DNA from 2 places in the Blautia sp. CAG:237 genome. Region 1 is predicted to be linked to the other one. Evidence: riboswitches for the same ligand, from Rfam matches in the RefSeq annotation. Region 1 holds a riboswitch; the other holds the start of a gene.

Region 1 (15,975 bases):
CTTCTCCGACAACCTCTCCGTCCTTCTTTCCCGGATAATCCAGAATACTGCTGTCGGACGTTACTTCAACCTCCTCTGCATCCATCGATACGATCTGATTCTCGCTGTTAAGTGCCTGTGTCTGTATGTAACCTATGACTTTCTCTCCGTCAGCCTCAGCTTCCACCTTGCTCCAGCCATTGTCGCAGATCGCAGTCTGTTCCACCTGATCTCCGAGCGATACCGCTGCAAGCTCTGCACTGCTGTCAGAAGGCATCGTATAGATTCCTGTCTTTCTGGCTGTCACATAGAGTGTCTCCTGATGTGCTGCCACCTGAACCGTATTTCCCTTGCCGTCATCTGTTTCAAACATCTGCACAGCCTTATTTTCTTTCTGTGTATCCTCTACTACAGTATTATAATCTGGAACTTCGCCATAAACCAGAGATGCATGACACAACAATACACTCCCCAGTAAAAAAGCCGTCGTTCTCTTATTCACAGATCTTGTCACCTCTTTCTGATTTACCTTCGCCAGTCTCCCGGCGATTCTGTGTGTATTGTAGCACATGAACTTCGTGATTTCAAAATTTACACAAAATTTTCACCGTTTTTTATGCCAGAAAATATTTTTTTAATTTTTTTCAAAAAAACATTTGACAAATACAAATTCATCTGGTATAGTATGTCTTGTCGCTGAGGAAAACAAATAAAACTTCCAAACAGAACACATGCGATAGTGGCGTAGTTGGTAACGCGCGACCTTGCCAAGGTCGAGACCGCGGGTTCGAGCCCCGTCTATCGCTCTTAAGAATCAGGATTCGATCTTGGTTCTTTTTTTGTCTGTAATTCTTTATCTGTCAGATATTATCTATACAAAAAAGCAGAGGAAACTTTGATGGGATCTTCCCGAAGTTTCCTCTGCTGTATCTGAAATTCACATTTCAGACCTTGTTCTTTATTCTTAGTGGTGGAACAGACGGATTCCTGTGAACGCCATTGTCATGCCATATTTGTTACAGGTTTCGATCACTGCGTCATCTCTCACGGAGCCGCCTGGCTGTGCGATAAATTTCACGCCGCTCTTGTGTGCTCGCTCGATGTTATCACTGAACGGGAAGAATGCATCAGATCCGAGTGTTACATCGGTAAGCTGATCGAGCCATGCACGTTTCTCTTCTTTTGTGAAGACTGCCGGCTTCTCTGTGAATACGTTCTCCCATGCTCCATCTACCAGAACATCCATGTATTCGTCGCCGATATAAACATCAATCGCATTGTCGCGCTCTGCCCTGCTGATGGTATCTTTGAACGGAAGAGAAAGAACCTGCGGGCTTTGACGGAGGAACCAGTTATCTGCCTTCTGTCCTGCAAGTCTGGTGCAGTGTACACGGGACTGCTGTCCTGCGCCGACACCAATCGCCTGTCCGTCCTTGACAAAACATACGGAATTGGACTGTGTATATTTCAGGATAATCAGAGAAACTTTGAGGTCGCGCTTTGCTTCTTCTGTAAGTTCTTTACTCTCGGTTACGATGTTGGAGATCAGCTCGTCGTCGATTGCAAGTTCCTGACGTCCCTGTTCGAAAGTCACGCCATATACCTGCTTGTGTTCCAGCGGAGCCGGTACATAATCCGGATCGATCTCGATCACGTTGTAATTGCCTTTTTTCTTCTGTTTGAGGATCTCAAGGGCTTCCTCTGTGTAACCCGGTGCGATCACGCCATCGGAAACTTCTCTCTTGATCAGCATTGCTGTGTCTTTGTCGCAGACATCAGAAAGAGAAATAAAATCACCGAAAGAAGACATACGGTCTGCACCTCTCGCTCTTGCATAAGCGCAGGCAAGCGGGGAAAATTCTTTCCAGTTCATATCATCTACCCAGTAGATCTTTGCAAGTGTTTCTGTCAGCAGAAGTCCGACTGCTGCACCTGCAGGAGAAACATGCTTGAAAGAAGTTGCTGCCGGAAGTCCTGTTGCTTTCTTGAGGTCACGTACAAGCTGCCAGCCATTGAATGCATCGAGGAAGTTGATATATCCAGGTCTTCCTGAATGAACTTTGATCGGAAGCTCACTTCCGTCCTCCATGTAGATCCTGGAAGGTTTCTGGTTCGGGTTGCATCCGTATTTTAACTGTAATTCGTTCATCTTATCTCATCCTCCGTATCTTACTTGTTTTTGTTTACGATCTTTGTCTCATAGTTTCCTGTTGCGATGTCGATGTAACGTACAAACAGGGAAACTTTGTTGTCTTCGTTCAAGCTGTTCCAGAGAAGTTCTGTGAATGCTTCCATATCGTCCGGAATATCTACGAGTTTCGGTTCTCCTTCAAAGCTTGGGAGCGGATTTCCGTCGCATTTGTAAGTGTGGATGAAACGTCCCTCACCTGGAATTGCTTTTTCGTATGCGTAAGTGTAACGGAGGCAGGCATCCGGATTTCCGTTGTCGCTCTTGAGGATTGACATTGCGTAACTGTATTCGCCGTTTTCGATGTGCATGACACCGGAGATCCTTGGTGTATAGTTCGGTCCGTCCGGCTCAAATTCGCGGGATCTTAAGGACTGTTCGAAGGTGAGCTGTTTGTCCATTCCTTCATAGATCGTGTCTGTCTGATCGCCGTTTGTCACGATCGTCTTATTTCCCAGTACACGTACCGGAGCATAGATGATCAGGCTCGGATCTGTCAGTTTGGATGGATCAAATGCCTGTGTGCGGATTCCCTCTCCATCCTCGACAAATACTCGATTCCTGCTGTTTTCACTTCTTCCCATGATAAAATAAGCTGTTACTGCTTTGGTTCCGTCTGCGGAACGTCCAATGATGATTCCTCTTCCCGGATAAGAGTTGCTTTTCAGTTCATTTTCCAGTGAAATTCTTTCCATGATTCGTCTCCTTTAGTGTTGTAATAAGATACAAAAACCGCCTGGGTAGTCTGTTGCTTACACAGGCTGCCCAGGCGGTCGGCACGTTACTTACTGCACTCCCTGTAGGTGATCCTACTTCCGCCAGTCATGCAGTCGTTATAATATCATAATATGTTACTGTTCACTTCGTTCACAGTAACTTGGTCAAAATGCCTTCCAAATCACCTACGGTGATAGCATTTTGCCCTGTATGTCTCGGGATTTTGCCATATTCATGGCAAAACACCTCGCGGGATACTACCTGCGAACAATTACATAATATACTACTTTATTTAGTTTCGCAAGAATAAAAATCAAAACAATTATTCATCCACGCTGTAGTTCGGAGCTTCCTTGGTGATGTGGATGTCGTGCGGATGAGATTCTTTGAGGGATGCAGCGGAGATCTTGATGAATTTTCCGGTTGTCTTAAGCTTCTCAATGGTTTCTGCTCCACAGTATCCCATACCGGAACGAAGACCGCCCATAAGCTGGAATACAGTGTCCTCAACATGTCCCTTGTATGCTACACGTCCTTCTACACCTTCCGGAACGAGTTTCTTCGCATCCTGCTGGAAGTAGCGGTCCTTGCTGCCGTTCTCCATGGCTGCGATAGATCCCATACCACGGTATACTTTGTATTTACGTCCCTGGTACAGTTCGAAAGTTCCCGGGCTCTCGTCGCATCCTGCAAAGATGCTTCCCATCATGCAGACATTGGCTCCTGCTGCGATCGCCTTGGTGATATCTCCGGAGTATTTGATTCCGCCATCTGCGATGATCGGGATACCATAGCGGTTAGCTACTTCATAGCAGTCCATAACAGCTGTGATCTGTGGAACACCGATACCTGCAACGACACGTGTCGTACAGATGGAACCAGGTCCGATACCAACTTTGACAGCATCTACACCGGCATCGATCAGAGCCTTGGTAGCTGCTCCTGTGGCAACGTTTCCTGCGATCACCTGAAGATCCGGATATGCATCTTTGATCTGGCGTACTGCACGGAGGATATTCTCGGAATGTCCATGTGCGGAGTCTACAACGATAACGTCTACATTTGCCTTAACAAGTGCATCTACACGTGCAAGAACGTTAGCTGTGATACCAACGGCTGCACCGCAGAGCAGACGTCCCTGTGCGTCCTTGGCTGCAAGTGGATATTTGATCTGTTTCTCGATATCCTTGATCGTAATCAGACCTTTTAAGTTAAAGTCGTCATCTACAATGGGTAATTTTTCTTTGCGGGATTTGGCAAGGATCTTCTTTGCCTCTTCAAGAGTGATTCCTTCCTTGGCTGTGATCAGTCCCTCGGATGTCATGCACTCTCCGATCTTCTTGGAAAAGTCTGTTTCGAATTTGAGGTCACGGTTGGTAATGATACCGACCAGTTTTCTTCCCTCTGTGATCGGAACACCGGAGATACGGAATTTCGCCATCAGGTTGTTCGCATCTTCAAGGGTATTGTCAGCGGATAAAAAGAATGGATCTGTGATAACACCGTTCTCAGAACGTTTTACCTTGTCTACTTCGTCTGCCTGTGCTTCGATAGTCATATTCTTGTGAATAATACCGATACCGCCCTGTCTCGCCATGGCGATCGCCATCCTGTGCTCAGTAACTGTGTCCATTCCTGCGCTCATCATAGGAATGTTCAGTTTAATCTTCTTTGTTAAATACGTTGCGACATCTACCTGATTCGGAATTACTTTTGAATAAGCCGGAACTAAAAGAACGTCGTCAAATGTAATTCCTTCACCAATGATAGTACCCATTGCATTTCCTCCCTTGTATATTATGTTATTTTGAATTTGTTCCATAGTTTAACAAAAATAATTTACAGTGTCAATCCAAAAAAACTTTGCTCGGGGCTGAATTTTTGATAGCCTGCTGCATCGTTTCATCCGGTTCGATAATGATCTTGCAGTTCTCGCCCTTGTCCCTGGTGATGATCGCAAAACGCTTATGGGATGGATTTCCGGAAGAATAGTCCAGTGTCTTCATCTTACTGTTGCTGTTGTAATAATCCAGGCGGTGTGAATCCAGAGAGGCTACAAGGTCAGCCTCCCTGATGTTCACTGTCTTGGCCTTCTTACGTTTGGATTTCGCCATGACCATGTCAATGTCCATCTCTCCGTTTACAAAAAGATACTCGTATTCGAGGTCTGTCTTCGGCACGATAAAGTAGCATGCGATTCCAAGCACAACTGCTGCCAGAAGGAACAGGAAATTGAATAAAAGTCCTGCTACAGCGGCAAGCACGGTCAGACCGATCAGGCCATATTTTGTTATGGCGTCTTTGGATGTCGGCTCTTTCTTTACCAGAAATTCAGAATATAAATCACTCATCTCTGTTTTCCTTTCTTTTGTTTTTCATTATTCTATCATAAAAGAAGACCAGCGTCTATGACGCTGGTCTGATATTTAGAAAACTTTAATTACATCATTCCGCCCATTCCTGGTGCGCCTGCCGGCATAGCCGGAGTATCTTCTTTGATCGTTGCAACTACGGATTCTGTTGTAAGCAGAGTGGATGCAACACTTGTAGCGTTCTGAAGGGCACTTCTTGTAACCTTAACCGGGTCAAGGATACCTGCTCCTACCATGTCTACATATCTCTCGTTCAGGGCATCAAATCCGATTCCTGGCTCAGATTCTCTTACTTTATTGATGATGACAGAACCTTCCAGTCCTGCATTTGCAGAAATGTGGAATAACGGAGCTTCCAGAGATTTGAGGATAACATTTGCACCTGTCTTCTCATCACCTTCCAGAGTTGCAACCAGTTCAGCAACTTTCTTGGAAGCATGGATATAAGCAGATCCACCGCCTGCGATGATTCCTTCTTCTACTGCTGCTCTTGTAGCTGCAAGAGCATCTTCCAGACGAAGTTTTGCTTCTTTCATTTCAGTTTCAGTTGCAGCACCAACACGGATAACAGCTACGCCGCCTGCCAGTTTTGCAAGTCTTTCCTGTAATTTTTCTTTGTCGAATTCGGATTTTGTCTCTTCGATCTGTCCACGGATCTGTGCAACACGGTCTTCGATTGCTTTCTTGTCTCCAAGTCCGTCAACGATAACTGTGTTTTCTTTTGCAACTTTGACAGATTTTGCACGTCCAAGCTGCTGCATGGTAGCTTCTTTGAGGTCCAGTCCAAGTTCATCAGAGATTACCTGTCCGCCTGTCAGGATAGCGATATCCTGAAGCATTTCTTTTCTTCTGTCACCATATCCAGGAGCTTTGACAGCTACTACCTGGAAGGTTCCTCTTAATTTGTTTACGATCAGAGTTGTCAGAGCTTCACCCTCCACATCCTCAGCGATGATGAGAAGTTTGGCACCTGCCTGAACAACCTGCTCCAGTAATGGAAGGATCTCCTGAATGTTGCTGATCTTCTTGTCAGTGATCAGGATGTATGGATCTTCCAGATTTGCTTCCATTTTTTCCATGTCTGTAGACATGTATGCGGAAATATATCCACGGTCAAACTGCATACCTTCTACCAGGTCAAGTTCTGTATGCATGGTCTTGGATTCTTCTACTGTGATAACACCGTCGTTGGAAACTTTTTCCATTGCGTCTGCAACGAGCTGACCAACTTCTTCATCACTTGCAGAGATTGCAGCAACGTTTGCGATCTGTGCTTTGCCGCTAATCTTCTGGCTCATTTCTTTGATAGCTTCTACTGCTGTGTCAGTAGCTTTTTTCATTCCTTTTCTGAGGATGATCGGGTTAGCGCCTGCTGCCAGGTTCTTCATTCCTTCGTGAACCATTGCCTGAGCAAGAACAGTTGCTGTTGTAGTACCATCACCAGCTACATCATTTGTCTTGGATGCAACTTCTTTGATGAGCTGTGCGCCCATGTTTTCGAATCCGTCTTCCAGTTCGATCTCTTTTGCGATCGTAACACCATCGTTTGTGATGAGCGGAGCACCAAACTGTTTGTCAAGTACTACGTTTCTTCCTTTTGGTCCGATTGTTACTCTTACTGTATCTGCAAGTTTGTTTACACCAGCTTCAAGTGCGGCTCTTGCTTCTGCGCCGAATTTAATTTCTTTTGCCATGATGACTGTCCTCCTAAAATAATGTCGATTTAATATAATTATTCAACGATTGCAAGAATATCATTCTGTTTTACGATGATGTATTCTTCGCCGTCAAGTTTTACTTCTGTTCCTGCGTATTTGGAGTAGATAACTTTGTTTCCTACTTTAACTTCCATTTTAACTTCTTTGCCTTCAACAACTCCGCCAGGTCCTACAGCGATAACTTCTGCCTGCTGTGGTTTCTCCTGTGCCTGACCCGGAAGTACGATACCGGATTTTGTTGTTTCCTCTGCTTCTAACTGTTTTAATACAACTCTGTCGCCTAAAGGTACTAATTTCATGATCTATTTTCCTCCTTTATTGTTGCCTTGCTTTTCGATTACTAGCACTCATTTCGTTTGAGTGCTAATCACTGTCCTTATATTATTTAATTCCGTTATTTTCTGCAACTCTTTTCATCGTCATAAATTACTGTATTTTTAGATATTATCTCTTTTTTTCTTTGATTTTCTTTAATTTTCTTATTTTACTGTTTTTCAGTAATTTTTTATACAGGATCAGCGGACACGCATCCGGTGCCTCCTTGCTGTACAGCGCAAAAAAAAGCTCCTTCTCACCAGACATACGCCCGATGAAGAAGAGCTTTCTTAGACTCTTATTTCTGATCAGTCTCTGATCATGCTTTCTTGTTTCTCTGTGCTTTGATCTCTTCGAGTTCGTCGAAGATCACTTCATTGAGAACCTTGATGTAGGTTCCCTTCATACCGGAAGAACGGGACTCGATAACACCTGCACTCTCGAATTTACGGAGCGCATTTACGATCACGGATCTGGTGATTCCCACACGGTCTGCAATCTTGCTCGCAACCAGGATTCCCTCTTCGCCATCCAGCTCGTCAAAGATATGGATAATCGCTTCCAGTTCGGAGAATGACAGAGTGTTGAAGGCTGATTTGACAACCTGCTGCTTACGGTCCTCTTCTGCATTCTCTTCGTGTACTGCACGCATCATTTCAAGCCCTACTACGGTTGTGCCGTATTCACTGACAATGATATCCTCGATATCGTATGGCTTATTATCACGATACATGAAAACTGTTCCCAGACGTTCGCCGGCAATATCGATCGGATTGATGATACCCTGGCAGCTGCTGTCAACGTGCTCAAACCCTAAAGTCTGAAGATTCACATTTTCCTTAGTTGATAAAACTCCCAAAAAACGCTCGTTCAACAATTCATCTACGTGTCCGCCAACGTTATCCTCAATCAGTTCAGTTATTTCCTTCACACCCGGGCATAAACTGATGCCTAAGACTTTGCCCTTCTTGCTCAGTACCAGGATATTGGAACTTAAAGTCTCCATCAGAACCTGACAGATGTCATTGAACACAACCTTACTGGAACTGCTATTGTGCAAAAGTTTGTTAATTTTTCTTGTTTTATCTAACAACTGAACGCTCATCTTGGCCTCCTTCAATGATTTATTCGATGTAACCATCTTTATAAGATAATAGTACACGCTTCACCACGAAAAAGCAAGATATTTTTATATTTTTTTCGATTTTATCTGCATTTTCAGAAAATTCTTATATTCAGTCTTCTTCTTTTGTTTTTGCCTCTACATAACCGCAGGTTTCCTGACTGCAGACCAGTTTATTTCCTTTTTCGATCATATAGCTTCCGCAGACAGGGCACTTCTTGTCTGACGGTTTCTGCCAGGACATAAAATCGCATTCCGGATTGTCAATACATCCGTAATACTTACGTCCCTTCTGTGTTTTCTTAAGGACGACATCCTTGCCGCATTTCGGGCAGGCAACACCGATCTTTTCGTAATAAGGCTTGGTGTTTCTGCACTCCGGGAATCCCGGACAGGCAAGAAATCTTCCGTGAGGTCCGTACTTGATGACCATATTTCTGCCGCAGACATCACAGACTTCCTCTGTGACTTCATCCTGGATATCAACTTTTTCCAGTTCTTTCTCAGCTGCATCTACGTCTTTCTTGAGGTCAGGGTAGAAGTTTCTGACAACCGTCTTCCACTGGACAGTGCCTGCCTCCACGCAGTCCAGAAGGCCTTCCATCATCGCCGTAAAGCGCACATCCACGATGCTTGGGAATGCCTGTTTCATGATGTTGTTGACAACCTCTCCAAGTTCTGTCACATAGAGGTTCTTCTGTTCCTTGGAAACGTAACGTCTGCTGATGATCGTTGTGATCGTAGGCGCATAAGTACTCGGTCGTCCGATGCCCTGTTCCTCCAGCGCCTTGACGAGGGACGCCTCTGTGTAATGTGCCGGCGGCTGTGTGAAATGCTGCTCCGGTTTGAGTTCTTCCAGAGTAAGTTTCATGCCTTTTTCCAGGGACTGACTCAGGACATTGCCTTTCTGGTTATCCTCTTCCTGTGTATAGACGGATAAGAAACCATCAAATACTACCTTGGAAGCCGCAACGGTGAAAGTATATTCTCCTGCTCCGATCTTTACAGAAGTTGTCTCATATCTGGCTGCCGCCATTCTGCTGGCAGTAAAACGTTTCCAGATCAGCTGATACAGACGGAACTGGTCTCTGGAAAGAGATTCCTTGATCATTGCCGGCAGTCTGGTGATGTCGGTCGGTCGGATTGCCTCATGCGCATCCTGGATCTTCTGCTCTTTCTTGACAGATTTCTCTGTTACAGATACATACTCTTCTCCGTACTGCTGTCCGATGTATTCTCTTGCGGCTGCATCTGCCTCCTGGGAGATTCGGGTGGAATCGGTACGCAGATAAGTGATGATACCTACTGTGCCGCTTCCCTTGATGTCAACACCCTCGTATAACTGCTGTGCCAGACGCATTGTCTTCTGTGTGGAAAAATTGAGTGTCTTGGATGCTTCCTGCTGCAGAGTACTGGTGGTAAAAGGAAGCGGAGCATTCTTGATACGCTCACCCTTCTTGACTTCCGTGATCTCATACTCTGCATTTTCCAGTTTCGCAAGAAGTTCTTCCATTTCTTTCTTATTGTGAATCGGCATTTTCTTGTCTGTGCCGTAGAATTTCGCCTTGAGAGGTTTCTTCTCTCCTTTGACACGGAATTCACCATCCAGGCTCCAGTATTCCTCTGGAATGAATGCATTGATCTCATCCTCACGGTCACAGATGATACGCAGTGCTACAGACTGCACACGGCCTGCACTTAAGCCTCTCTTGACCTTGACCCAGAGAAGCGGGCTGATGGTATATCCTACCATTCTGTCCAGCATTCTTCTCGCCTGCTGTGCATCTACCAGGTTCATATCCAGATCCCTTGGCTGCTTGATAGAATTCTTCACGGCCGTCTTGGTGATCTCATTGAAAGAAATCCTGCGCATCTTGGCCGGATCTTCCTTCAACGCCTGCATCAGATGCCAGGAAATCGCCTCTCCTTCACGGTCAGGGTCAGTTGCGAGATAGATCTTGTCTGCTTTTTTTGCAGCCTTACGAAGTCCCGCAAGGAGCTCTCCTTTCCCACGGATCGTAATATATTTCGGCTCAAAATCGTTATCCACATCGATTCCGAACTGACTCTTCGGGAAATCCCTCACATGTCCGTTTGATGCCTGTACATCATAATTACTTCCAAGAAATTTTTTTATGGTTTTTACTTTTGCAGGTGATTCTACTATCACCAGATATTTCGCCATGCTACCTCTCCTACTTTTGCTAAACTCTCCGGGATCTTTTTGTTACCTTAAGTCTCTTTTATATAGTAATGTCTGCCGATCTCCCGGACCAGGCCCGACAGTTTTAATTCCAGTAAAAGGCTCCCGATCTTCTCTGGTGGAAGTCCTGTTTTCTGGATCAGAAAATCCGTAGATTTTGGTCGTAAATCGAGACAACTATACACCAATTTCAAATCGCTTGCAAGTCCTAAGTCATTTTTTTCGGGTGATTTTACTTTATTTTCACAATTAAACCCCAGTTCCCGAAGCAGGATTTCCGGGCTGTATGCGATCCCTGCACCGTCATAGATCAGCTTGTGACACCCCATACTCAAGGCCTCATTTACAGGTCCCGGAACCGCATAAACGATTTTTCCCTGATCCAACGCCCACTGTGCTGTGATAAGCGATCCGCTCTTTTCGCGCGCCTCTACAATAAGTACCAGATCTGCAAGTCCACTGATGATCCTGTTTCTCGCAGGAAAAAAATAGTTCCTCGCCCGCATGCCCGGCGGCTGCTCACTCAGGATCCCTCCATTTTCTCTCAGGATGCGGGCATATAAAGGGCGATTCCCGCTCGGATAACAGATATCGACACCTCCCGCAAGAACCGCATAGGTCGGTGTGCCGCCTTCCAAGGCTCCTTTGTGTGCCTCTGCATCAATCCCATATGCCATGCCGCTGATGATCTGCACCCCGGCACTACTCAGGATCTTTGCATAGCGAAAAGCCTGGATTCTCCCATACGGGCTGCACGCCCTGGCGCCTACGATCGCTGCTGTCGGCTTCTTCGCATCCGGCAGGTTTCCTTTCGCAAAAAGTATCTCCGGCATTTTGGGGTAATTGTTCAGTTTTTGTGGATATTCTGCGCTTTTGCTGCTGATCTGCCGGATTCTTTCTTCTGGTTTTTCTTCCATATAAAATACCTCGTCCTTTTCTTTTTTATGACACTTTAATTCCAGTATTTTTTATCAAATGCACGATAGGATAACGCTTCCCCTATATGGTGCTTCTTTATGGCTTCACAGTGATCCATATCCGCGATCGTTCTTGCGACTTTGAGCAGGCGGTGGTATGCCCTTGCACTGAACGGCATATGTTCAAAAGCCATCTGCAAAAGATTTTTCCCCTCTTTATCCAGCTGGCAGAATTTTTCTATCTGGCTTCCTTTGAGTTCTCCGTTAAACTGAATTCCTTCATTCTTGTATCTTTCCCGCTGCAGCTCCTGTACTTTTGTCACACGCTCCCGGATCGTGTCTGTCGATTCTCCGATCCGTCTGCTGCTCAGGCCCTCGAAATCGACTGGCGTGACATCCGCACAAAGATCCAGGCGGTCGAGAAGCGGCTGGCTGATCCTTCCCTGATACTGCGAAACCTGTGCCGGTGTACAGCGGCAGCGGTTCATATCCGGATAGTGTCCGCAGGGACAGGGATTCATCGCCGCGCACAGGATAAAATCTGCCGGAAACTCATACGTCCCATACACTCTCGCGATCCGGATCACCTTATCCTCCAGAGGCTGTCTCAGGATCTCCAGGCTCCTTCTGGAAAACTCCGGCATCTCATCCAGGAAAAGCACGCCTCTGTGTGCCAGTGTAACTTCCCCCGGTCTCGGATTTCGCCCGCCGCCTGCCAGTGCCTGTGCAGAGCAGGTATGGTGCGGGCTCCGGAACGGCCGGCTTCGCACCAGAGGATCGTCTGCCGGCAAAAGTCCGGCAATGCTGTAGATTTTTGTCAATTCCAGTCCCTCCTCCAGTGTCAGAGGCGGCATGATTCCCGGGATCCGCTTGGCAACCATCGTTTTGCCAGCTCCCGGCGGTCCGATCATCAGAAGGTTGTGAAATCCGCTGACCGCGATCTCTACTGCCCTTCGAAGACTTTCCTGTCCTTTGATCTCACAGAAATCTGCTTTCTCTTTGTTCTCTGCGAGCAGGATCTCGGCTTCTTCTATGTGGTAACTTTCCGGTTTTCTCAGATACTGGATCATCTCATTCAGATCTTTTACCCCGATCACTTTCATATCCGGGATCAGTCTCGCCTCCCGCAGATTTTCTGCCGGAACAACGCAGAAACGGCATTTTTCTTCCCTCGCCCGGATGATCATTGGCAGGATCCCTGAGATCGCATGGATATTTCCATTCAGGCTGATCTCGCCTGCCATCATAACTTTCTGAAGCTGCTCCGGTTTCAGTATCCCGGATGCGGCAAGCACTGCTGCCGCGAGAGGCAGGTCGAATCCCGCTCCTTCCTTCTTGATATCTGCCGGGGCAAAATTGACCGTGATCCTCTTTGGCGGAAGTGCGATCCCGTTATTCTTTAAGGCTGTCCGCACCCGGTCCTGCGCCTCCTTTACCTGTGCAGAAGGAAATCCGACCATCGTAAAAGAAGGCAGGCCGTCACTGACATCTGCCTCCACATTGATCGGATGCACCTCCATGCCCAGGATTGCTGCTGATAATACACTCGCAAACATGGTACTCCTTTCTTTCAGTGGCATCCCCGATCTGCCTGATATTCAATTGTTGTTTTGTATTGGAAATATATAAGATAAAATAGAAAAAAGAAAAGCCTACTACTAATACCAGGCTTTTTAAAGAAATCTGCTCTTGTTTTATTATAATTTATCCTGTTCTGAAATTCAAGAAAAAAGGAGCCGCAGATCCAAATCCGCCGCTCCTGTCGTTACTGTTCACTCCGTTCACAGTAACTTGGTCAAAATGCATTCCAAATCACCTTCGGTGATGGCATTTTGCCCTGTATGTCTCGGGATTTTGCCATATTCATGGCAAAACACCTCGCGGGATATTACCCGTGAACAGTTACCTCCTGTCACTTTATTTTGTAAACTGTAAGATAATGTTTTTGATGATCTCTTTCGCTTTGTCCATTCCTTCTGCCGTGATATGCTCAAACGCTCCATGGAAGCCATAGCCGCCAGTTCCAAGATTCGGGCACGGAAGTCCCACAAAGCTGAGTCTCGCGCCATCTGTGCCGCCGCGGATCGGGGCAGCATCAGGTTCTACACCTGCCAGCTCGCACGCTTTCTTTGCGTAGTCGATCAGTTCCATGCATGGTTCGATCTTTTCACGCATATTTCGGTAGGAATCTTTGAGTATCAGTTCTACTGTCCCATCGCCGTATTTTTCATTTATAGCCGCTGCAATGTCCTGCATCAGCCTCTTGCGGTTCGCATAGCTCTCGGAATCGAAATCACGGATCAGATAGCTCAACCTGGATTCTTCCACCGTTCCTGTCATTTCAATCAGATGGAAAAATCCCTCATATCCTTCTGTATATTCCGGTGCTTCTTCCGGCGGCAGCATTCCCTGGATCTCCATTGCGATCTTCTGCGAATTTTTCATGATTCCTTTTGCCTCACCCGGATGGACATTCACACCATGGATATAAAATTCCGCGGATGCCGCATTAAAATTCTCAAACTGGATCTCGCCCTCCGGACCTCCATCCACGGTGTAAGCATACGGTGCACCAAATCTTTCCAGATCCAGATGCTTTGCGCCGCTTCCGACTTCTTCATCGGTCGTAAAACTGACAGCGATTTTTCCATGTGGAATATCTCCGTTTATCAGTTCTTCCACCGCCGTCAGGATCTCTGCAATCCCGGCCTTGTCATCGGCACCGAGCAGTGTCGTTCCATCTGTCGTGATCAGAGTTCTGCCCGCCAGTTTCTTTAATTCCGGAAAATCAGCCGGAGACAGTACTTTGCCGGAAGTCCCTAAGCCCACATCGTTTCCGTCATAAGCCTCGATGACCTGCGGACCCACGTTCTCTCCACTGTAATCCGGTGCGGTATCCATATGTGCGATAAATCCAATGGCTGTCTTGTCTTCATATCCTGGCGTTGCCGGAACATGCCCGTACACATAGCCGTACTTATCCATATCTGCATCTTTTATACCGATCTCTCTCATTTCCTGGACCAGCATTCTGGCCAGGTCAAACTGACGCTCTGTCGTCGGTGATGTCTGGCTCTCCTCATCACTGGTCGTCCAGACTCTGACGTATTTCAATAATCTCTCATCTACTCTCATTTCTAGCTCCTTTTGGGTTGAAAAACAGCCCTGCACTGCTTTATCATAATAAATTATATTATAACTTTTTTTGTTTTACGGGTCAACCTGCCCATCCAGTCACACGATTTTTCATTTTTCAGAAGACCATTTTGCTCCATTTTACAGTAGCACACCGCGGACTACTTTATACTTACAGAAACGAAGGAGGTATTTTCCATGAAATATCAGCGTATCCAGGATCTGAGAATTGATTCTGACCTGTCACAGAAACAGCTCGGTGAGATTCTTCACATCAGCCAGCGTTCTTACTCTCACTACGAGACAGGTTCCCGTGGAATTCCGGTTGAAATGCTGATCCGTCTTGCAGATTACTACGATACCACCATTGATTATCTTGTAGGACGAACAGATAACAAAGAACCGATCAAGCCACTCAAAGCAGCCAAATAATGAATCTGCGGTCAAAAACACCCGCCTGACATACACATCTTTTCTGTATGTCAAACGGGTGCTTTTTCTTTCATTACTTATGAAACGGAGCCAGCAGCACGCTCGTCATTTAATTTCCCTCACCGGATTTTCGTTCTTCCCACTCTGCGATCTTGGAAATATTTGACATCTCATATTCATTAAAGATCGAATCCTGCTGTGCATCAAAAGTATCCGGATCTATGGTTCCCTGATACCAGGACTTACTGTTGAAATAATCTGAAATATACTGTGTGACAAACTGTCTGCCATGACGGGCATAAATCTCATTCTTCGCCAGTTCAAGCTGGTCCGAACTGTACACAGCTACTTCCTCATCTGTCAGATAACGACTGTCACTGTCCGGGAAAAAGTACTCTCCTGTCTGTGTATCCGTCTGTGTCGGGTCCGGTTCTTCCTCCGGTATCGGTGTCGCTGTCGGGTCCGGTTCAAGATATACCTGATCTCTGCTCATGATGCAGTTCACGTTCGGATAAACGCTGCTGACCGGGTCACCTGTCGCAATCCTTACATACAGCTGTCCTTTATCAAAAATAATATTCCCGGCAGCCCTGTTTCCCACAGAGTCGTTAAAATCAAATCTTGCTGCATTTCCGGCTACTTCTGCCGTAACATCTGCCGAAACAGACTGGCTCTGATTGCGGTCGGTCTGATAAAAACTGAACGAAATCTTATCCAGACTGATGTCGTAGACATTGATCGTTGCAGTTCCATCCGTACTGTACCAGTAATCCCAGAAATCATTCGGGTCAAAAGCCGCCACGACCGTCGGAACCGGGGTCGGTGTTGCTGTCGGCCTCGGAGTCGGACTCGGAGAAGGTGTCACAGAAACAGTCG
Region 2 (15,975 bases), on a different contig from region 1:
ACAGGCAGCAGCAAAAGCCGGCCTTATGGACAAAGCAGCCAAAGACCTCTGCGGTGCAGGACTGAAACGTGTCTGTGAGCTTGCGGACATCCCGCCAGTATTACACATGGGATCCTGTGTAGATATCAGCCGTATGCTGATCCTCGCATCTGAACTTGCAAAGGATTCCGGACTTAACATTTCCCAGCTTCCAGTAGTAGGATGTGCTCCTGAGTGGATGTCTGAGAAAGCTGTTTCCATCGGAAACTACGTAGTAGCAACAGGTCTTGATACCTTCCTTGGCGTAGATCCATATGTATCCGGATCTGATCAGGTGGCAGGACTTCTTACCGAAGGTGTTCGTGACTGGGTAGAAGCTGCTTACACAGTAGAAAAAGACATTGACAAATTAGGCGATCTGATGATCGAGAGAATCGAAGAGAAGAGAGCAGCTCTCGGCATCTGATAGCAGGAAAGGCGCGATTAACTTATGAAAATAGCAGTAACCGGTAAAGGCGGAGTAGGAAAGACAACTTTTGCGGCAACACTTGCCAGATTATACGCAGACGAAGGAAAGAAGGTCCTTGCGGCAGATGTAGACCCGGATGCAAATCTAGGTCTGGCACTTGGATTTGACGAGGAAACACTGGATTCCATCGTACCGATCTCCAGAATGCGTAAGCTGGTGGAGGAGCGTACCGGAGCCAACAGTCAGAATCAGTTTTATAAACTGAACCCGAAGGTAGACGATATCCCGGATACCTACGGCAAGACCTGCAATGGCGTGAAACTGCTTGTCCTTGGTACCGTGGAAACAGGTGGGGGCGGCTGTGTCTGTCCGGAGCATGTCATGTTGAAACGGATCATTAATAATCTTGTGATTCACAGGGACGATGTGGTGATCCTTGATATGGAAGCCGGTCTGGAGCATCTGGGCCGGGGCACCACGGAAAGCATGGATGAATTTATTGTAGTGATTGAACCAGGGGCAAGAAGTGTGCAGACCTACAAAAATGTAAAACGACTTGCCAAAGATCTCGGTGTCGCACAGGTCAAAGTTGTGGCAAATAAAGTAAGGAACGAGGACGATGAAGCATTCATCCGTTCCAGGATCCCGGCAGAAGATCTTCTTGGAATGATCCACTACAACACAGAAGTTATAGACGCTGACCGTCAGGGAAAATCCCCTTACGATTTCAGCCAGACTGTAACGGCTGAAATAACAAAAATAAAAGAAAAGATTGACCAGAACTCAAGTCTTTAAAAACAGGAGGTATTAACGTGACTTTATTTGATAGAGTATTCGGCGGAAATGATGCTGTATATGGTTTAACAGAGGGCGCTATCGACGGAGCAATCGCTCAGTACGGCGAAGACAAAGCTGTCAGCTTCCCGAACACCGCTTACAGCCTTCCATGTTATTATGCTGTAACAGGAACAAAAGTTACAACATTAAAAGAATTAAAAGAAGCTCTTGGTGTTGTTAAAACACTTATGACAAGAGAAAAAAGATTAAACGATGCATTCATGTCAGGTGTTGCTACAGCACTCTGCGCAGAGTTCATCGAAGTTCTGAAATACATTGATGGTGCAACACCATACGAAGAACCATGCTACGGACATCTTGCAGATGCAGTGATCCGTGAACTTGGTGTACCGCTTGTAACAGGCGATATCCCTGGTGTAGCAGTAATCCTCGGAGCTGCTCCTACAACAGAAGAAGGTGTTGCTCTTGTTAAGAGCTATCAGGCACAGGGTATCCTCGTAACACTGGTTGGCGGAATCATCGACCAGGTTGCAGAAGCTGGAATGAAGACAGGCGCAAACGTTCGTGTTATCCCGCTTGGCAAAGACGTTACAGCAGTTATCCATGTAGTATCTGTAGCACTTCGTGCAGCTCTGATCTTCGGTAACGTAAAACCTGGAGATGCAGGCACACTGATGAAATACACAATGGACCGTGTACCGGCATTCGTAAACGCATTCAAACCTCTGGATGACGTGATCGTAGCTTGTGGTGCAGGTGCTATCGCACTTGGATTCCCGGTAGTTACAAACGAGACAGAGAATATCTTCCGCGTACCGAAGAGCCTTATCGTTCAGGAAGATGTAAGCAAATTCAATGCTACATCCCTGGAAGCACGTGACATCAAGATCAAGATCACAAACATCGATATCCCGGTTGCTTTCGCATCCGCATTCGAAGGTGAGATCATCCGTCGTAAAGACATGCAGGTTGAATTCGATGGTTCCCGTGTTGACTGTGCAGAGCTTGTACAGACCTGTGACGCTTCTGAGATCGAAGATCACAAGATCACAGTAGTTGGACCGGAAGTAGACGACATGGAACTTGGAAGCAAGAACAGCATCGCATATGTTGTTAAAGTTGCAGGCAAGAACATGCAGGCAGACTTCGAACCGGTTATCGAGCGTAAATTCCACAACTACATCAACTGTATCGAGGGTGTATACCACACAGGACAGCGTGATATGCAGCGTATCCGTATCAGCATCGAAGCATTCAACGCAGGCTTCAAGATCAAACATATCGGTGAAGTTCTTTACGCTTCTGTCAAGAACGAATTCGACGCAGTTGTTGACAAATGTGAAGTTGTTATCTATACAGATCCGGCAGAATGTACAAGAATCCGTCATGAGGTTGCTATCCCGACCTTCGACAAACGTGATGAGCGTCTTGACACTCTGACAGATGAGTCTGTAGATGTATACTACAGCTGTATCCTCTGCCAGGCATTCTCTCCAAGCCACGTATGTGTCGTAACACCAGAGAGACTTGGTCTTTGCGGTGCCGTTTCATGGCTGGATGCAAAAGCTACACATCAGCTTGATCCTAACGGACCTTGCCAGATCATCACCAAAGAGCGTCCGATCGATGAGAACCTTGGTTCTTACGAAGACGTTGATGAAGCAGTTCAGAAATTCTCACAGGGTGCTCTGGAGCACGTTACACTGTACTCCATCATGCAGGATCCTATGACTTCCTGTGGATGCTTCGAATGTATCTGTGGTATCGAGCCATTCTCCAATGGTGTAGTTATCGCTAACCGTGAGTATGCAGGCATGACACCTCTTGGAATGACCTTCCCAGAAATGGCTTCCATGACAGGCGGCGGTGTTCAGACTCCTGGATTCATGGGACATGGAAAACACTTCATCTCCTCTAAGAAATTCATGAAGGCTGAAGGCGGTATCGAACGTATCGTATGGATGCCAAAAGAACTGAAAGAATTCGTTGCAGAACGTCTGAACAAGACAGCTCAGGAACTCTACGGAATCGAAAACTTCACAGACATGATCGGTGATGAGACCGTAGCAGAAGATCCAGAAACACTGGTAGCATTCCTGACAGAAAAAGGACATCCGGCACTTGGAATGGATCCGATGATGTAATCTCCGCAAAGGGAATGAATGCTTGCATTCATTCCCTGGGAGATTAATCTTAAATTGTTTATGGAATGCATTACGTTACAATTTTTGATATTTTTTTAACATAAATAGCCAACTTCCCTTGTAACTGGCGATTTTATGTAGTATAATGCTATTTGCTATTTGAGTTATTAATAATTAAGAGGAGGCTTATGAGAAATGCCGTTTAATCAGAAACCACAGAAATTTAATGCAAAGATTAACGCTGTCACAATCGGAAGCGGAGATAAGACTGTGACAATCGGTGGAGAAAATTCTTTCCCGTTCTATACATTTGATGCACCAACAGAGAACACAGCCAAAATCGGTGTAGAGATCTCTGACCTTGGACTGGATGAATTTTCAGAAGGTGTAAAAGCTTATTATGAAGGAGCTACAACAATGGCTGAGATCGCTCAGAAAGCAGCAGCTATTGAAGGAGCTGATTTTGTTGCTCTGATCCTGGATGGTGGAGACCCGAACGGAGCAAACAAATCTATCGAAGAACTTATCGAGGTTGTTAAAGAAGTGGCTGGCGCTATCGACTGTCCACTTGTTGTAGAAGGATGCAAGAACGTAGAGAAGGATGCGGAACTTCTCCCGAAAGTTGCAGAAGTTCTTCAGGGAAGAAATGCACTTCTTCTTTCCGAAAAAGAAGAAAACTACAAAGCAATCGGTGCAGCAGCAGGTCTTGCTTACAATCAGATCGTTGGTGCTGAATCAGCCGTTGATATCAACCTTGCAAAACAGTTAAACGTTGTTACTACACAGCTTGGTGTTGATGCGAAGAAGATCGTTATGAACATCGGTAGTGCAGCAGCTGGTTACGGATATGAGTACGTAGTTTCTACTATGGACCGTATCAAAGGTGCAGCATTAGGTCAGAGCGACAATATGCTGCAGATGCCTATTATTACTCCAGTATCCGCAGAGACATGGGCAGTAAAAGAAGCTACAGCTTCTGAAGCTGATATGCCTGAATGGGGATCAGCAGACGAGCGTGGAATCGATATGGAAGTTATGACTGCAGCAGCAGACCTTGCTGCTGGTTCTGATGCCGTAATCTTAAGACATCCGGAATCTGTTAAGACAATTTCCAAACTGATCAAAGCACTTGCTTAAGGAATAATAGGAGGAATAAATAGCTATGGCACTGAATGGTATTCAGATTTTTAAATTAACACCAAAGAAAAACTGTAAGGAATGTGGATGTCCGACATGTATGGCTTTCTCTATGAAAGTTGCACAGGGCGCTATGCAGATCGAACAGTGTCCACATATGTCTGACGAAGCACTGGCTTCCCTGTCTGAGGCAACTGCTCCGCCGATGAAGACAATCAAGATCGGAACAGGCGATGCAGAGTTCACTCTCGGAGGAGAGACTGTTCTGTTCAGACATGAAAAAACATTCGTAAGCAAACCAAGATACGCTGTATCTCTTTGCACATGCATGGATGATGCAGAAGTTGATGCGAAGCTTGCAGCAATCCCACATGTAGACTATGACCGTATCGGTGAGAGAATGCATGTAGAACTTGTATACGTAAACTGCAGCGCAGATGCAGATGCTGCCAAATACACAGCACTTGTAGAAAAAGCAAAAGGCCTTGGAAGAACTCTCGTTCTTGGATGTACAGATCCTGAGATCGCTAAAGCTGCTCTTGAAGTATGCAAGGATGGCAAACCGGTTCTTAACGGAGCTAACGCTGACAACTATGAAGCAATGAACGCAGTTGCTACAGAAGCTGGCGTAGTTCTCGGAGTATCCGGAAAAGACTTAAACGAGCTCTATGATACCGTAGCAGCTCTTGAAAAACTTGGCAACAAGAACCTTGTTCTTGACACAACAGGCGCTGACATCAAAGAAACCTTTGCAAACACTGTACAGGTTCGTCGTGCAGCTCTGAAAGACCAGGATAGAACATTCGGATATCCGTCTATCGTAAACCTGGTTAAACTTGCTAAGGGTGACTATCATTTACAGGCAGCACTTGCTTCCGTATTTACAATGAAATATGGTTCCATCATCGTTATGGAGCAGATGACATATGCAGAGGCACTTCCGCTGTTCGGTCTTCGTCAGAACGTTTACACAGACCCGCAGAAGCCGATGAAAGTAGAGCCGGGTATCTACCCACTCAACGGTGCAGACGAGAACTCCCTCGTTGTTACAACCGTAGACTTCGCTCTTACATACTTCGTGGTTTCCGGAGAGCTGGAGCGTTCCGGTGTTCCGCTTAACCTGGTTATCAACGATGCAGGCGGACTTTCCGTACTGACATCCTGGGCTGCAGGTAAATTCTCCAGCACCAGCATTTCTGAGTACATCAAAGAAGAAGTTGAGCCGAAGGTTAAATGCCGTAAGCTCGTTATCCCTGGTAAAGTAGCAGTCCTCAAGGGCGACCTTGAAGCTAAACTTCCGGGATGGGAGATCATCGTAGGACCTAGAGAAGCAGTACAGCTTGTAAAATTCTTAAAGGATATGCAGGCATAATTGCCGCATAAAAATAAAATAATGTTCAGGGAGTGAACCTCCCTGAAACATAAAAATGAAAAGGAGATTCAGGGTATGGCAAAATTTGTTACAATTGGAGAGAGACTTTCCACAACAGCACCAGCAGTAAATAAAGCATTCACAGAGAGAGATCCTGAGCCGATCCTCAAGAGAGCAAAACAGCAGCTTGACGCAGGTGCTACATATCTTGATGTAAACATCGGACCAGCTGAGAACGATGGACCGGAACTGATGAAATGGGCTGTAGAACTTTTGCAGGGCAACTTCGACAATGTTCCGCTGGCACTGGATACTTCCAACGTTGCAGCTATCGAAGCTGGTATCTCCGTATACAACCGTTCCAAAGGAAAACCGATCGTAAACTCCGCTGACGCAGCTGGAAGAATCGGATACGTTGATGTTGCAGCAGCTAACGATGCAATCGTTATCGCACTTTGCAACGGCGAAGGAATCGCAAAAGACAATGACGAACGTATGATGTACATGCAGACTCTGATGGAGAGAGGTATGGAGCATGGTATGGACGTTGAGAACGACATGTGGTTTGACCCGTTATTCCTGGTTATCAAAGGAATGCAGGACAAACAGATGGAAGTTCTTGAATTCATCAAAATGATCTCTGATATGGGAATGAAGAGCACCGGTGGTCTTTCCAATAACTCCAACGGTATGCCGAAACACATCCGTCCGATCATGGACTCCGCTATGGTAGCTATGGCTATGATGCAGGGACTTACATCCGCAATCGTTAACCCTAACGATCTGCGTCTGATGGAAACAATCAAATCCTGCGATATCATTAAGAACAACTACCTGTACGCAGATTCCTATCTGGAAATCTAATCAGTCTGACTTTTTTACGGCTGTAGACAAAAAAAGGCTGGAGGCTTCGCGGCCTCTGGCTTTTTTTATCAATTCAGCCAGGTCTGACTCCCAGTGCCACAGGTGAAAAACAAAAATTCACAAGGCGAGAAAGGTGGTTACCGCATGTTTAAGGTGACATTTGCATTTGAAGATGGCAGTAAGGTAGAAGCATTTGCCAATGCGGGGGATAATTTACTCGAAGTTGCACGTGGCGCAAACGTGGCAATCGACGCTCCATGTTCCGGAAATGGAGCCTGCGGAAAATGTCGGGTACAGTTAAAAGGCGGAGAAGTGGACTCCAAGAAGACACTTCATATTTCTGATGAGGAATTTGAAAAAGGCTGGCGTCTTGCCTGCATGAGCAAGATCAGTGCCGACGTGGAGGTACTGGTGCCGGATATCGCATCTGCATACAAGAGCAGAATGAAAGTGGCAGATTTAAGTTCCAAAGAAGAAATTGCAATTTTTGAAAAAGCAAAATCTCAGATCGAAGAAACCGGAATTCAGTTCAGAAACAGCTTGGAAGTTGTGGAACTTCAGATGGCAGAACCATCTCTGGATGATACTATGCCGGATGTTGAGAGACTGACAAGGGCACTTCGGAAATTTATGAACCTTAACCGGATCAGAGTTCCGTATGCTGTTCTCCGTAAGCTTCCGGATGTACTTCGTGCGAGCAAGTTTTCTGTCAAATGTGTTGTTCGCGTGACACCGAATGACATGTTTGTATATGACATCTTTGACAGCAAAGAAGATGTTATCATGGGCGGTCTGGCAGTGGATATCGGTACAACGACCGTTTCTGCTGTGATCATCAATATGGCGACAGGCGAGATCCTTGCCAAGAGTTCTTCCGGAAACGGACAGATCCGTTATGGCGCGGATGTCATCAACCGTATCATTGAGACGACCAAACCAGGTGGAATCAAGAAATTACAGGATGCCGTGATCAAAGAGACGATCAATCCGATGATCCATGAGATGTGCAGAAGCATCCATCTTCCGGAAAATCAGATCTATCGTATGTGCGTGGCTTCCAATACGACGATGAACCATCTGTTTGCAGGGATCAATGCAGACTATCTTCGTACAGAGCCATACATCCCGGCATTCTTTAAGACAAACTCCATGTTTGCATCTGATGTAGGCATCGAGATCAACAAAGACGCACACATCATCATGGCTCCGAATATCGGAAGCTATGTAGGTGGAGATATCACGGCAGGCGCTCTGGTAAGTATGATCTGGAACAGACCGGAATTTTCTCTGTTCATCGACCTTGGTACCAACGGAGAGCTTGTATTTGGTAACTCTGACTTCATGATGAGCTGTGCATGCTCTGCAGGTCCAGCCTTTGAGGGTGGAGATATCAGCTGTGGTATGCGTGCGACAGACGGTGCGATCGAGGCATGTACCATTGACAAGGAAACTATGGAACCTACATACAAGATCGTTGGTGAACCGGGAACCAAACCGGTCGGTCTTTGCGGTTCCGGTATCATAGATGTGATTAGTGAGCTTTATATGACAGGAATCATCAATCCGAAGGGCAAATTTGTCCGCGAAGGCAAGAGGATCCGTCATGACCATTATGGAATGGGAAGCTATGTGATCGCGTTTGAGGAAGAAGCTGGTTCTTCAAAGGATGTAGAGATCACAGAAGTCGACATTGACAACTTTATCCGTGCGAAGGGAGCAATCTTCTCAGCGATCAGAACGATGCTTTCTTCTCTGGATTTCGATGTGTCAATGATCGATGATGTTTATGTTGCAGGCGGTATCGGAAGTGGTATCAATATGCAGAATGCAGTCAATATCGGAATGTTCCCGGATGTTCCGCTGGAGAAATTCCACTACATCGGAAACTCTTCCCTGACTGGTGCATACCTGATGCTTTATTCCACAGAAGCCGAAAAGAAAACATATGATCTTGCAGCCAATATGACTTATATGGAACTTTCAACAGTTCCGACTTACATGGATGAATTCGTGGGAGCATGCTTTATCCCACATACCGATGCATCCATGTTCCCAAACGTTCATCAGAGATAGAATCGTGAAACTGCGTAACAGCGAAGCAATCCGTGGAGATGATAATACTTAAAATTTAAGAGGTGAATTATGAGTTCTGATATAAAAACAATATTTGATCCGGCAGAGATGGAATCTGTGGGAGAGAAACTGGGATATGGAAAAGACAGCAAAGAGCGTCTCCCGTGGGAACATTATCTGAGCCAGTATCAGGAGGCTGATCCGAAGGAAATCGCCGAGAGACTTGGCATTTCCTACAATGAGGAAGAGAAATCTTTTACTCTGAAATTCCTCGGAACGACGTATCAGATTTCCTGGCCGGATTTTCAGGTTAGCCACGAGGCAGACGATATGGGATTTTACCCGCTGGAAACCATGGTTTATGCCAGAACTCTGACGATTCGCTTTCTGCTGAACGGTGCCGCATCTACCGGCACCGGCAAATTCAAAACTTATCGCGAAATGCCGTGGGGAGAAGTCTACCTGAGACAGTTTGATGGAAGATGCATTAAACGACTGGCTTTTTCCTACGGAAACCGCATCAAAGATTTTCAGGCGATCATGGAACACATCCACTGTGTTCCGGTAGAGCACGGTGACATTGCTTATCAGCTTGAGATCTTTCCGGGATACCTGGTGCAGATGATCCTGTGGGAGGGAGACGATGAATTTCCACCGTCCTCACAGATCCTCTTCTCCGACAATTTCCCGGTATCCTTCCAGGCAGAAGACATGGCTGTTATGGGAGATGTGATCATCGGATCACTGAAAGCTTTTGCAAAAGCAATCTGAGATTTTTATCATGTCAAACCTCTGATACAAAAAAGGGGAAAACCCTCTAGTTATAAATAACACTAAAATAAAACGCGGGAGGTAACATTATGGGATTCAAAAGTGACATCGAAATCGCACAGGAGTGCACAATGGAGCCGATCACCAAGATCGCAGAAAAAGCAGGCATCGACGACAAATATCTGGAGCAGTACGGTAAGTACAAAGCAAAGATTGATTACAATCTTCTGAAAGAAAGCGACAAAAAGGACGGCAAGCTGATCCTCGTAACCGCTATCAACCCGACACCGGCAGGTGAAGGAAAAACAACTACAACCGTAGGTCTTGCAGACGGTATGCAGAGACTCGGTAAGAGTGTTATGGTAGCTCTCCGTGAGCCATCCCTCGGACCGGTATTCGGTGTTACCGGGCCACGCCTGGTGCATCAGGACAGAACGGGCTGACGTTAAATAATAGTATGATAAAATAACAAATTTTATTTAAGTTTTCCTTATGTTTTATAAAAAAACATAATAATCGCGACAATTTATTGACAAATGACAATAAATATGATAATCTTTTCTCACCAAGTAAATAGAGTCTCCGGTGACTGACGGAATTGTGGAGATACCACGAGGGAGCAGGAGATTTGTAACGCCGACCGTCTGGGCAGTATTTGAGGGTAACTCAGATACTGCTTTTTTTAATAAGAAAAGAGGGCTTATTAAAAATCAACGCCATGGTTGCTTGGTGACGGGGCAATCACGACAGGCGTTATCGGCAAAGAAAGGAGAAAATTATGGGATTCAAAAGTGACATCGAAATCGCACAGGAGTGCACAATGGAGCCGATCACCAAGATCGCAGAAAAAGCAGGCATCGACGACAAATATCTGGAGCAGTACGGTAAGTACAAAGCAAAGATCGATTACAATCTCCTGAAAGAAAGCGACAAAAAGGACGGCAAGCTGATTCTTGTAACCGCTATCAACCCGACACCGGCAGGTGAAGGAAAGACAACAACAACAGTAGGTCTTGCAGACGGTATGCAGAGACTCGGCAAAAGCGTTATGGTAGCTCTCCGTGAGCCATCCCTCGGACCGGTATTCGGTGTTAAGGGCGGCGCAGCAGGCGGCGGCTATGCACAGGTAGTTCCGATGGAGGACATCAACCTTCACTTCACAGGTGACTTCCATGCGATCGGAGCAGCAAACAATCTGCTCGCAGCAATGATCGACAATCATATCTTCCAGGGCAACGCTCTGAACATCGATCCAAGAAAGATCACATGGAGAAGATGCGTGGACATGAACGACCGTCAGCTCCGTAACGTAGTAGACGGCCTCGGTGGAAGAACAAACGGAATGCCGCGTGAAGACGGATATGACATCACCGTTGCATCTGAGATCATGGCAGTCCTTTGTCTTGCAAGTGACATTAAAGACCTGAAAGAAAGACTTTCCAGAATTATTATCGGATATACCTACGGTAAAGTATCCGAGCAGAAACCGGTAACAGCAGGTGACCTCCATGCAGAAGGCGCTATGACAGCTCTCCTGAAAGACGCCCTGAAACCGAACCTCGTTCAGACACTGGAACACGTTCCGGCGATCGTACACGGCGGACCATTCGCAAACATCGCTCATGGATGTAACTCCGTAACAGCAACCAAGATGGCAATGAAACTTGCTGATTATGCGATCACAGAAGCAGGATTCGGTGCAGACCTTGGTGCAGAGAAATTCCTCGATATCAAATGCCGTATGGCAGACCTGCATCCAAGTGCAGTTGTTATCGTAGCAACCGTACGTGCTCTGAAATACAACGGCGGCGTAGCCAAAGCTGACCTCAACAACGAAAACCTGGAAGCTCTTGAAAAAGGTATCCGCAGTTGTTATCGTAGCAACCGTACGTGCCCTCAAATATAACGGCGGCGTAGCAAAAGCTGACCTCAACAACGAAAACCTGGAAGCTCTTGAAAAAGGTATCCCGAACCTTCTGAAACATGTAAGCAACATCAAGAACGTATACAAACTTCCTTGCGTAGTTGCCATCAACGCATTCCCGACCGACACCAAGGCAGAGCTTGACTTCGTAGAAGCTAAGTGCAAAGAACTCGGCGTAAACGTAGCTCTTTCTGAAGTATGGGCAAAAGGCGGAGAAGGCGGAATCAAACTTGCAGAAGAAGTTCTTCGCCTCGTAGAAGAACCAAACGACTTTACTTATGCATATGAACTGGAAGGATCTATCGAAGATAAACTGAACCAGATCGTGCAGAAAGTATATGGCGGTAAGAGAGTAGTTCTTACTGCAAATGCGCAGAAGCAGGCGAAACAGCTGGAAGCTCTTGGATTTGGCAACTGCCCGATCTGTGTGGCTAAGACACAGTACAGCCTGACCGATGACCAGACCAAGCTTGGGGCTCCGACAGACTTCGAAGTTACTGTACGTAATCTTAAGATTTCTGCTGGCGCAGGATTTATCGTTGCCCTGACAGGCGAGATCATGACGATGCCAGGTCTTCCGAAAGTACCTGCTGCAGAACGTATTGATGTTGATGAGACCGGAAAGATTACTGGACTTTTCTAAGAATTAAGTCTCATATTAAAAAAGTATAATTTTTGCCTTATAAGGCAGGAAAATTCAGTTTGGAAACTGAGAAAACCCTGAGGGGGAGCATCTCGAAGTTGCGAAGGCCGAAGCTCCCCCTCAGCCCCCCCTACTTGGCCACGCCTGGTGCATCAAGACAGAACGGGCTGACGCTAACTGTTAGGGCTGTTTCGCTGGCGCGAAAGGCGCGGGGGTATTGGGATGACTACGTGAGGAGTAAGTCGTCTGGAAACCAACGAAGATTGGGAATGAGAATGACTACGTGGGAAGTAAGTCGTCTGGAAACCAACGAAAATTGGGTGCTGGAATGACTCTGTAAGAAGTAATTTATTTGAAAGACCACAGAATTTTGGAAAAATGGATGACTGTAGAATGAGCAAGCCAGATTAAAGTCAATAAATGCTCTTGAGATGGTTGGCTTGGAAGATAGTATTTTAGATTCTGACCAATGAAGAGTTTTAAAATGGATGGCCTAGTGTGCTGTCTCATTGACTTTCAGTTAAATAATGTAGAATGTTTTTTCATCGACAAGGCGACTGAACGAGGCGATGCGGTGGCATCGTTGGGCGAAGTCAACGCAGTTCGATGGGAAAACAGGCAAGTTATTTAGCGAAATGTCAATGATACAGTACACTAGCTTAGAGTTATACTAATACAAATCAACTCACCAATAGTATGATAAAATAACAGGATATCTTCTCCATGCGAAAGAGAAGAATCTTGTTATTTTTATATACTGCGATATTATTTATACAAAGATCTTCCGACCTGATACACCAGGAGAATTTTTCAAAGGGCACTACATAAGACAAAATTTCCGTCAAACACCCAGCCCAGGGGTGGCGAGGGGACTGGCAAGTCCCTTCGCGGTTTTCATATATCCCAATATAAAAAAATCCCCCCAGGGCATCCCGCCCTGACAAGAAAGGTCAATGCAAATTAACGGGTCCAAGGGAAGTACCCTTCCTCTCTTGACAAATATATATATCCTGTTTAAAGTAAATTTATAAAATTTACACCCCATGTTATGAGGGAGGCATAGAAAAAAATGACTATAAAACAAAAATTAAACGCCCTTCGCATTCTTATGAAAGAAAAAAAGATAGACGCCTATCTGGTAGCAACAGATGATTTCCATGGATCGGAATACGTAGGTGACTACTTCAAATGCAGGAAATATATCACCGGCTTCACCGGCTCCGCAGGAACTGCCATTATCACACAGGACATGGCAGGGCTGTGGACCGATGGCCGTTATTTTATCCAGGCAGCGGATCAGCTCCGCGATACGACAATAGAACTGTTCAAATCCGGAGAGCCAGGGGTTCCGACCATGCATCAGTTTCTGAACGATAAATTAGAAGAAGGCATGTGTCTTGGCTTCGACGGCCGTACCGTAAGTGCGAGGGAAGCGGAAGAATTGCAGGAACTTCTGCAGGAAAAACATATCACATTTTCTGTAAACGATGACCTGATCGGCGAGATCTGGGAAGACCGTCCGGTTCTTTCCTGTGAGCCGGTCATGGAACTGGATATCCGATGGACCGGCAAGTCCAGAGCAGATAAGATCGCAGAGATCCGTGAGCAGATGAAAGCAAAAGAAGCCGACACTTTTATCCTCACATCCCTCGATGATATCGCCTGGCTTTTGAACATCCGCGGTAACGATATCCATTGCTGTCCGGTGGTTCTTTCTTACCTTGTAATGATGGAGAATGAATTGAGATTATACGCAAATGCAGCAGCTTTTTCAGAAGAGATCCGCAGTAATCTGGAAGCAGATGGGGTAAAAATTTACCCATACGATGATGTCTATTCTTATGTTCAGAGCATCTCTTCAGATAAGAAAGTTCTGCTCTCCAGGGCGAATGTCAACAGCCGTCTCGTAAGTAATATTCCATCTGAAGTGACGATTCTGGATGAGCCAAATCTGACTCTTCTTCCGAAGGCAGTCAAGAACGAAACAGAGATGGAAAACGAGAGAATTGCACATATTAAGGACGGTGTCGCAGTAACTAAATTCATCCATTGGCTCAAGAAAAATGTCACCAGAACTACCATTACAGAACTGAGCACAGCGGAGAAATTATACCAGTTCCGCAGCGAACAGGAGCATTTTCTGGGGGAAAGTTTTGATCCGATCATTGCATATGGAACGCATGCTGCGATCGTACATTACAGCGCGACAGAAGCAACAGACATCCCGCTTGAGGCCAGGGGAATGGTGCTTGCAGATACCGGCGGACATTATCTGGAAGGAACAACAGATATCACAAGAACCATTGTTCTTGGACCTGTCACAGCCAAAGAAAAGAAATTTTTTACCGCAGTTCTGCGTGGAAATCTGAACCTGGCAGCGGCGAAATTCAAGTACGGATGCACAGGTTTAAACCTCGATTATCTTGCCAGAGGACCGCTCTGGGAACTGGGTGAAGATTATAACCACGGCACAGGACACGGGGTAGGCTATCTTCTGAATGTTCACGAAGGACCGAACAGCTTCCGTTGGAAAAACCTTCCGGGAAATCCGGCACCGGTGCTTGAGGAAGGAATGATCACCTCCGACGAACCTGGCTATTATCTAGAAAATGAATTCGGGATCCGCCACGAAAATCTTGTCCTCTGCAAAAAGGCAGAAAAGACATCTTTCGGGCAGTTTATGTGCTTCGAACCACTGACAATGGTCCCATTTGATCTGGAGGGAATCAACCCGGAAGAGATGACAGAACGTGAGCGGAAACTTCTGAATGATTACCATCAGAAAGTATATACGACCATATCACCATACTTAGATGAGGAAGAAAAAGAATGGCTGAAACAGGCAACCAGAGAGATCTGACAAAGGGTGAAAAAACCAAATACCGGCTGGCACGGGCCATGAAAGAATGTATGCAGACAACTCCTGTAGAGAACATCACAGTGAAGCAGATCACAGAGAAATGTGAGCTTACGAGACAGACTTTTTACAGGAATTTTCTGGACAAATACGACCTGATCAACTGGTATTTTGACAAACTTCTTACGAAATCTTTTGAACATATGGGACGTGGAAAGACGGTCTATGATGCTCTGGTCAAGAAGTTTACTTATATTCAGGAAGAGCAGACATTTTTTGCGGCAGCGTTTCGTTATGACGAACAGAATTCCCTCAGACAGCATGATTTCGAACTGATCTTACAGTTTTACGAAAATTTAATTCGTGAAAAAACTGGCAAAGTACCGGGCGAAAACGTCCATTATCTGCTGGAAATGTACTGCCAAAGCTCTATTTATATGACTGTCAAATGGGTGACAGGAGGGGTGACATGTACCCCGGAAGAACTGGCATCTATCATTGTAGATGGGATGCCGGAGAAGCTTGCAGAGATTTTTGTGAGGCTTGAGATCCTGAACTGACAACTTCAAAAATGTTGGAAATACAGGCGTTACAGAAATGTTTCCATAAACAGGAAAGACATATCTGGTTATTTTTACTGAATATGAATGCATAAATTTAGAACAAATCACGAAAGTTACAGAAAACGTTACACTTGTTGGATTCTGTAACTTTCTTTTTTATAAAACTATTGTTAAGATAATAACAAAGTTAAGGCGTGAGCGACGCAGAAAGGGATGTAATTATCATGGCAAATAGAATTAACTTAAACGGAACATCTTATCACGGAGCAGGTGCAATTGCAGAGATCGCAAACGAAGCAAAAGCACATGCATTCAAAAAAGCATTTGTATGCTCTGACCCGGATCTGATCAAATTTAACGTAACAAGCAAGGTAACAGATG

The links. A riboswitch is a leader RNA that binds a small molecule or an ion and turns the genes downstream of it on or off. The one in region 1 is predicted to bind ZMP and ZTP.
Region 2: it holds a riboswitch for ZMP and ZTP, as region 1 does, so the genes downstream of both, QZL69_RS03770 (formate--tetrahydrofolate ligase) here and QZL69_RS06485 (IMP cyclohydrolase) in region 1, are expected to answer to the same signal.

The regions. Positions count from the first base shown of each region.
Region 1 covers NZ_FR886726.1:17,623-33,597, reverse strand. The annotation lists gene QZL69_RS06500 (3D domain-containing protein) at 1-481, opposite strand, end outside; tRNA gene QZL69_RS06495 (tRNA-Gly) at 713-785, shown strand; gene QZL69_RS06490 (phosphoribosylaminoimidazolecarboxamide formyltransferase) at 944-2,128, opposite strand; gene QZL69_RS06485 (IMP cyclohydrolase) at 2,149-2,862, opposite strand; ZMP/ZTP riboswitch at 2,924-3,003, opposite strand; gene guaB (IMP dehydrogenase) at 3,207-4,661, opposite strand; gene QZL69_RS06475 (DUF6106 family protein) at 4,732-5,235, opposite strand; gene groL (chaperonin GroEL) at 5,325-6,950, opposite strand; gene groES (co-chaperone GroES) at 6,989-7,273, opposite strand; gene codY (GTP-sensing pleiotropic transcriptional regulator CodY) at 7,609-8,394, opposite strand; gene topA (type I DNA topoisomerase) at 8,525-10,597, opposite strand; gene dprA (DNA-processing protein DprA) at 10,645-11,532, opposite strand; gene QZL69_RS06445 (YifB family Mg chelatase-like AAA ATPase) at 11,568-13,112, opposite strand; gene pepT (peptidase T) at 13,450-14,667, opposite strand; gene QZL69_RS06435 (helix-turn-helix domain-containing protein) at 14,866-15,099, shown strand; gene QZL69_RS06430 (YARHG domain-containing protein) at 15,209-15,975, opposite strand, start outside.
Region 2 covers NZ_FR886706.1:41,430-57,404, forward strand. The annotation lists gene cooS (anaerobic carbon-monoxide dehydrogenase catalytic subunit) at 1-445, shown strand, start outside; gene QZL69_RS03730 (nucleotide-binding protein) at 470-1,243, shown strand; gene acsB (acetyl-CoA decarbonylase/synthase complex subunit alpha/beta) at 1,261-3,390, shown strand; gene acsD (acetyl-CoA decarbonylase/synthase complex subunit delta) at 3,586-4,527, shown strand; gene acsC (acetyl-CoA decarbonylase/synthase complex subunit gamma) at 4,553-5,899, shown strand; gene acsE (carbon monoxide dehydrogenase/acetyl-CoA synthase methytransferase subunit) at 5,975-6,763, shown strand; gene acsV (corrinoid activation/regeneration protein AcsV) at 6,908-8,836, shown strand; gene QZL69_RS03760 (DUF3786 domain-containing protein) at 8,906-9,607, shown strand; partial or broken gene QZL69_RS03765 (formate--tetrahydrofolate ligase) at 9,697-10,017, shown strand; ZMP/ZTP riboswitch at 10,183-10,264, shown strand; partial or broken gene QZL69_RS03770 (formate--tetrahydrofolate ligase) at 10,386-11,459, shown strand; partial or broken gene QZL69_RS03775 (formate--tetrahydrofolate ligase) at 11,470-12,174, shown strand; gene QZL69_RS03780 (aminopeptidase P family protein) at 13,244-15,034, shown strand; gene QZL69_RS03785 (TetR/AcrR family transcriptional regulator C-terminal domain-containing protein) at 15,004-15,591, shown strand; gene fucO (lactaldehyde reductase) at 15,819-15,975, shown strand, end outside.